3 regions of the Roseovarius conchicola genome follow, and region 2 is predicted to be linked to each of the others. Evidence: riboswitches for the same ligand, from Rfam matches in the RefSeq annotation. Region 2 holds a riboswitch; each other region holds the start of a gene.
What was found. A riboswitch is a leader RNA that binds a small molecule or an ion and turns the genes downstream of it on or off. The one in region 2 is predicted to bind thiamine pyrophosphate.

Region 1: linked by a shared signal. The riboswitch ahead of thiM (hydroxyethylthiazole kinase) and the one ahead of V6N02_RS00205 (ABC transporter substrate-binding protein) in region 2 are both predicted to bind thiamine pyrophosphate.
Region 3: linked by a shared signal. The riboswitch ahead of thiB (thiamine ABC transporter substrate binding subunit) and the one ahead of V6N02_RS00205 (ABC transporter substrate-binding protein) in region 2 are both predicted to bind thiamine pyrophosphate.

What each region holds. Positions count from the first base shown of each region.
Region 1 is NZ_JBGEHK010000002.1:630,660-632,922, reverse strand. It holds gene thiE (thiamine phosphate synthase) at 1-251, opposite strand, end outside; gene thiM (hydroxyethylthiazole kinase) at 248-1,036, opposite strand; TPP riboswitch at 1,079-1,171, opposite strand; gene V6N02_RS08900 (aromatic ring-hydroxylating oxygenase subunit alpha) at 1,215-2,263, opposite strand, start outside.
Region 2 is NZ_JBGEHK010000001.1:44,713-46,975, reverse strand. It holds gene V6N02_RS00215 (GGDEF domain-containing protein) at 1-107, opposite strand, end outside; gene V6N02_RS00210 (heme NO-binding domain-containing protein) at 113-712, opposite strand; TPP riboswitch at 833-938, shown strand; gene V6N02_RS00205 (ABC transporter substrate-binding protein) at 1,098-2,033, shown strand; gene tenA (thiaminase II) at 2,033-2,263, shown strand, end outside.
Region 3 is NZ_JBGEHK010000003.1:388,957-391,219, reverse strand. It holds gene cobO (cob(I)yrinic acid a,c-diamide adenosyltransferase) at 12-632, shown strand; gene V6N02_RS11135 (hypothetical protein) at 745-1,050, opposite strand; TPP riboswitch at 1,128-1,234, shown strand; gene thiB (thiamine ABC transporter substrate binding subunit) at 1,267-2,247, shown strand; gene V6N02_RS11125 (thiamine/thiamine pyrophosphate ABC transporter permease ThiP) at 2,223-2,263, shown strand, end outside.

The DNA of each region.
Region 1 (2,263 bases), on a different contig from region 2:
CTCTGACCAATATGCAATCCGTATGCGCCTATCGTGATGGCCACATCGACCCGGTCGTTGATGATCAGCTTGGCGTCATGCTGTGCCAAAACGGTTTGCAGCTCCTGTGCCTGCGCCGCCAACTCGGGTGTGCTCGCCGATTTGTCGCGCAGCTGGATCAGCCGTGCCCCACCACGCGCCGCGGCAAGGGCCTGACCGACAACGGGCAGGTCGGCCCCCGGATCGGTGACGAAATAGACCGGCCCCATCATGCCTCAGTGATCCGCGACCGGGCCGTCAACGCCTCGGGTGTCATTGCGTGCAACGCATCCAGAAGATGCATCGCCAACGTGCCGGGGCCATCAGATTTCTGCGCGGCCTGTTCACCCGCCAGACCGTAATAGGCCAAAGCGGCTGTCGTTGCCTCAAGCGTCGGCTGTCCAACGGCGAAAGCCGCCACAAGGCCGGTCAAAGAACATCCCAGCGCGGTGATCTTGGGCATCATCGGATCGCCATTTTCCACACGATAGGCGCGGCTGCCATCTGTGATGTAATCCACCGCACCCGTGACAGCGACAACCCCGCCTGTCTGCGCGGCCAGGGTGCGTGCGGCGGCCTCGGCGCTGGCCACGCTGTCACCCGCATCCGCGCCCTGGCCTGCGGCCTCGGCCCCCGCCAACGCCAGAATTTCCGAGGCATTGCCGCGTATCACGGTGGGTTTCAACGCCACCAGCCGTGCACCCGCCTCGCGCCGCAATCCGGTGGCAAAGACCGCAACCGGGTCCAGCACCCAGGGTTTGCCCGCGTCATTCATCACGCGCGCCGCCGCTTCCATAGCCGCGACCCAATCGGGATCAAGCGTGCCGATATTGACACTCAGCGCCGAGGCAATCCCGGCGAACTCTGCCGCTTCCTCGCGTGCGTGCACCATGGCGGGCGAGGCCCCCGCCGCCAGCATCACATTGGCCATGACGTTCATCGCCACGTAATTGGTGATGTTCTGCACCAGCGGGGCAGTGGCCCGCATGTTTTCAAGGTAGTGTCCTGCGTCTTGCATCGTTGTGCCTCCTTGCGAACGAAAGAAGGCGGGCACGAACGTCAAAACAGGCCCACGACTTCCTCCGCCGGCATGATCCGGTTCAGGTTCAAAGGGTACTTCTCAGCCTTTTTCAAGACGCCCCTGTCGTGTGGGTATAGCTACTGCTCTGGCATGCGGCGTCAAGCCCTAAGCAGCGTCAGATGCCAATCGCAGCATACCAGCGGGCAAAGGCGGCAACATTTGGCTCCAACTCGGGCTGAAACCGGCCTTGCCGGGCGTCAGGGCTGGCCATCCCACGCTGTTGGTTGATCAGGGCGGGGACGTCTTCGTCCAGGGCGGCATCCATGCGATCCAGATACGCCGCCGACTTCTCGGCAAACTCTGGCAGGTCAACCGTCTCGGGCGGGAAACACGAGGTTTGCACAACAAGGCAGCGGTCCCCACCCAGCGGGTAGGCCTCGTAACACCAGAGCGCGTCCGTGTTGGCAGCAAAGGCCATGTTCGGGAACACCCACGTATAGCGTGCGCCCGTTTTTGCGCACCCTTGCAGACCCGGCATATCGGGCAGCGCCTTGTCCTGCTGATCCTCCAACAGACCACCCGTCCCATCGGTCGCCCCGAACTGGGTGGCAAAACCGCCTTGTACTGGATCGGGCGGATTGGGCCGCGCATAAACGCTGTCGATGGAATCGGGATGCACGAAAGGCAGGTGGTAGTATTCGTTGAACACCTCAAGAAACAGTTTCCAGTTGCACTCCACCTCCAGCACCCGACGCCGGACACTGACCAGTGACTCCATTGGCCAGTCCGCATGCAAGCCCGCAAACTCGCCCAGATGAGTGTCAAGGTCGGGAGCATCGGCGTTCAGGCAGACGAAGGCAAAACCCAGCCGTTCTTCAGCGCGATAGGTGATCAACCCGTTCTCGGCCTTGTCAAAACCCTGCGCGGCCTCCATTTCGGGGGCCGAAACCAGCCGCCCGTCCAGCGCGTAGAACCACGAATGAAACGGGCAGCGCAGGCCCTTACACGATCCTTCGCCATCCACCAGCCGCGCGCCGCGGTGGCGACAGGTATTGGCATAGGCGCGTAAAATCCCTTCGTTATCGCGCAGCAGCAGGATGGCCTGCCCTGCGATGTCCAAGGTGATGTAATCGCTAGGTTCGGCCACCATGTCAGCCCGACCCACCCCGATCCACCCTGCACGGAAAATCGCCGTTACCTCGGCGTCGGCCACCGCGTCCGAGC
Region 2 (2,263 bases):
AGTTTGGCCAATGTCGGCCCCGCATGCACGATATGGCCCGTCGCATCCAGCACCACATGCATCGGGCAAAGCGTATCCATCATGTGAGCAGCTGCAATCTTGTCCATCCTGCTCATCCCGCGACCCCAGCCCCAAGGCTGAAATTGCGGCCATCTGCAAACGCCGTCTCCAGCAATTCCACCGCGATGATCTCGGTCCCGTTCCGCCCGCCCTTGTGCTCAAGATAAACCAGCGCGCCATAGTCATCGGCCATGGTACGCAACAACCCCATCATCACGTAACCGAACTCGCCGATATCCTTCTGCCCGGCCTGCACCACGAGGCTGTAGGAGGCACGGGTATGGCCACGCAGTTCCAACCGGGGCAATTGCAGATCTGACACGGCCAGCCGGGCACGTTCCGGCAGATCATCCAGCGAATGAAGGAACTCTTCGAATGTCATGCCCCCAAAGCGCAACAGGCGGCGAAGTGCCTCAACGTTGGGATGCGAAACCAGATAGGTGCCGATATCTTCCAGTAAGTCGTGACGAGGGCGTTCCAACACCTCGGCGGCCCTGTCCAGAACCTGATGTGTGATCGCCTCGTCATAGGTCATCATCGCCTCAAACTCGGTCAGCCCAAGGTCAAGCGACTGGACGATTTTCAACCATATATCGCGCCCATAGGTATCACGGATGAATCGCTCAATCGCGCGATTGATCAGCCCATGCATTGCCTGCCTCCATTTACTGTCCGCGCAGCTTGTCAAACCCGCCTTAACAAAGCGCCAACAGCTAAAATTATCCGCAGTTTTTGTGCCCCTTGCCCTTTGGTCACCCCCCTGCTAGGTCGGATTTATCCGTTGGGGTGCCCCGATTTGTCGGCGCTGAGAGGTCCATGACCAACCCATCGAACCTGATCCGGTCAGTACCGGCGGAGGGAACGGAGTTTCAAAGGGACGTAACCTGCGTTCGCTCTTCCTTCGCACCACCGGATTCAGGGGATGTTGAAAGGAAGACTGGAATGAGCCACCCCCTGCTTTCTTTGTGCCGCCGCGCGTGCTTTTGCAGCGTCAGGAGCCAACGGATTTCACCAAACCTTTTCCCTGGAGAAACAACATGAAATTCGCCGCCCTTCTGGCCGCTTTTCTGCTGGCCACGCCTGCCTTTGCGCAGGACAAGATGACCGTCATTCTGGACTGGTTCGTTAACCCCAATCACGGCCCGATTATTGTCGCGCAGGAAAAGGGATACTTTGCTGATCAGGGCCTTGAGGTCGAGGTGATTGCCCCGGCTGATCCGTCTGATCCGCCCAAGATGGTCGCCGCCGCGCAGGCCGATCTGGCGATTTCCTATCAACCGCAACTGCATCTACAAGTGGCTGAGGAGCTGCCCTTGATCCGGGTGGGCACGCTGGTCGCCAGCCCGCTCAACTGCCTGTTGGTGCTTGAGGAGGGTCCGATAAAGTCGCCCGCCGACCTGAAGGGCAAGAAAATCGGGTTCTCCGTCGCGGGTGTGGAAGAGGCGCTGCTGGTCGCTATTCTGGCCAAGCATGACCTGTCCCTGGACGATATCGAACTGGTCAATGTGAACTGGTCGCTGTCACCTTCGCTGATGTCGGGCCAGGTGGATGCGGTCCTGGGTGCGTTCCGGAATTTCGAGCTGAACCAGATGGAGATCGAAGGGGTGCCGGGCCGCTGCATGTTTGTCGAGGAAGAAGGTGTGCCGTCATATGATGAGCTGATCTATGTCGCCAATCCTGCCGAGATGGACATGGATCTGATCAACCGTTTCCTGCATGCCACCGAGCTGGCCACGCAATACATCATCAATCATCCGCACGAGAGCTGGGAGCTTTTCGCCGGCACATCGGCCGAGCTGAACGACGCGTTGAACGCCAAGGCCTGGGACGACACGCTGCCCCGTTTTGCCCTGCGTCCTGCCGCGCTGGATGCCGGGCGCTATGCGCGGTTCGAAGCCTTCCTGAACGAGGCCGGGTTGGTTGAAGGCACACGCGGCCTTGAGCAATTGGCGATCGACCCCGGGGCGAAGTGATGGAATATGGTCGGGACTTTTCTCATTGGCGCACGTCGGCAGGTGCGCAGTGGTCTGCCTTCACGCAGCATGACTTTGTGCGGGGGCTGGGCGATGGCACACTCCCGCGCGAAGCGTTTATGCGCTATCTGGTCCAGGACTACATCTTCCTGATCCATTTTGCGCGGGCCTGGGCGCTGGCGGTCACCAAGGCGGACACAGTCGAGGAGATGCGCCTTGCCGCGGGCACG
Region 3 (2,263 bases), on a different contig from region 2:
AAGGAAACGTCATGTCCAAGATCGACCCCGAAGAAGAGGCACGGCATCGGGCGAAAATGGCCAAGAAGAAGGCTGCACGCGACAAGATGATGGCCCGTACGACGGATGAGAAGGGGTTGATCATCGTCCACACCGGCCCGGGCAAGGGCAAAAGCAGCGCCGGTTTCGGCATGATTCTCAGGTGCATCGCCCATGACATGCCCTGTGCTGTCGTGCAATTCATCAAGGGAAGTTGGCAGACCGGAGAGCGCATGATTCTCGAAGATCACTTTGCGCATCTGTGTCAGTTTCATGCCATGGGCGAAGGGTTCACTTGGGAAACCCAGAACAAGTCCCGCGACATTGCCGCAGCCGAGGCGGGGTGGGAAAAGGCCAAGTCTCTGATTCTGGACGACACCGTGCGTATGGTGCTGCTGGATGAGATCAACATCGCATTGCGTTATGACTACCTGGATATCGATGAGATCGTGCGCTTTCTGCGCGATAAGAAACCCGAGATGACTCATGTGGTGCTGACCGGGCGCAACGCCAAGCCCGAGCTTATCGAAATTGCCGATCTGGTGAGCGAGATAAAGTCGCTCAAGCATCCGTTTCGCGATGGGATCAAGGCACAACAAGGCGTTGAGTTCTAGCACTGCCTGGTCATGTAACGCGACACTTTCCGATCCTGGAACCCGGTGGAAAGCGCGAGCAAAGTCATTCAGTGTTTGCCGGGCTTCAGATGCCGGGGTTTAGGTGATCCCTTCAGCACTCCCTGAAAACCGGCGTGAAGGCATAGAGAGAGGGCACGGCAAATGCGTCGATCACATTGGCCACCATTGCAATCGCCCACAACAGCGCCACGCATCCCACGAGGGGCCAGTTCGGGGCGCGGATGACCGGCACCGCAGTGGTGATCGCGTTCCCGGTAAAAGGCGCAACGATTCGTCCAGCAGCATCGCAAACCCGACTTATACAGACGTGCCGGCCCGCCCGCATGGATGCGCCCTTCATGTCCGGAAGGACAAAGCAGTGTCCGTATCCACTGACACCCTCATTGGACGAGAGCATGCTGGCATGATGCGATCTCTGACGCTGTTTTGACGCATCAGATTGTGGTTGAAGCGAGGCTTAAATCCCGCTAGCTGGAACCTACCTCGGGGTGCGTCGTCATCGGCGCTGAGATGCTTCTTTTGCGAACCCGTTGAACCTGAACCGGCTAGAACCGGCGGAGGGAAGGGTAGAGTTTCTCATCGTCCTTACCCTCTCGCCGCAATGGAGGATGATATGAAACGTCTACTGATTGCTGCGGGAATTCTGAGTGCCACATCTGCGACTGCTGCCGATGTGCCAGAACTGACCGTTTACACTTATGATAGTTTTGTCGCGGACTGGGGTCCCGGCCCGCAAGTGGAAGAGGCCTTTGAGGCGATCTGCGAGTGTGATCTGAAGCTTGTCGGCATCGAGGATGGCGCGGCCCTGTTGTCGCGCATCCGCCTTGAGGGTGAGAATTCGGATGCCGATGTTGTGTTGGGTCTGGACACCAACCTGATAGAGGCGGCCAAGGACACAGGGCTGTTCGCACCGCATTCCGTCAGCGCCGAGTATACCATGCCGGTCGACTGGAATGACGACACATTCGTTCCTTTCGACTGGGGCTATTTCGCGTTTATTCACAACGCCGATGCCGCTGTCCCTTCGAACTTTCGCGATCTGGCGGCAAGTGACACCAAAATCCTAATCCAGGACCCACGCTCGTCAACGCCGGGGCTTGGATTGCTGTTGTGGGTCAAGGCGGCCTATGGCGACGAAGCGCCGGCCATCTGGGCCGAGTTGTCCGACAATATCGTGACCGTGACCAAAGGCTGGTCCGAGGCTTATGGCCTTTTCCTTGAGGGCGAGGCTGACATGGTCCTCAGCTACACAACATCACCCGCCTATCACCTGATCGCCGAGGAAGATGCCAGCAAAGCTGCCGCCGCCTTTGACGAAGGTCATTACATGCAGGTCGAGGTGGCCGCGAAACTGGCAGGCTCGGATGTGCCCGACCTTGCCGACGCGTTTTTGGCCTTCATGGTCACCGAACCTTTCCAACAGATCATCCCGACCACCAACTGGATGTATCCTGCTGTGACCCCGGCGGCAGGTTTGCCTGACGGCTTCGACACGCTGCACACCCCTGAGACATCCCTTCTGTTGACGCCGAGTGAAGCAGCTGCGGCACGGGACGAAGCGCTGGCCGAATGGCTCGACGCGCTCAGCCAGTAAACCCAATTCCCGGGAT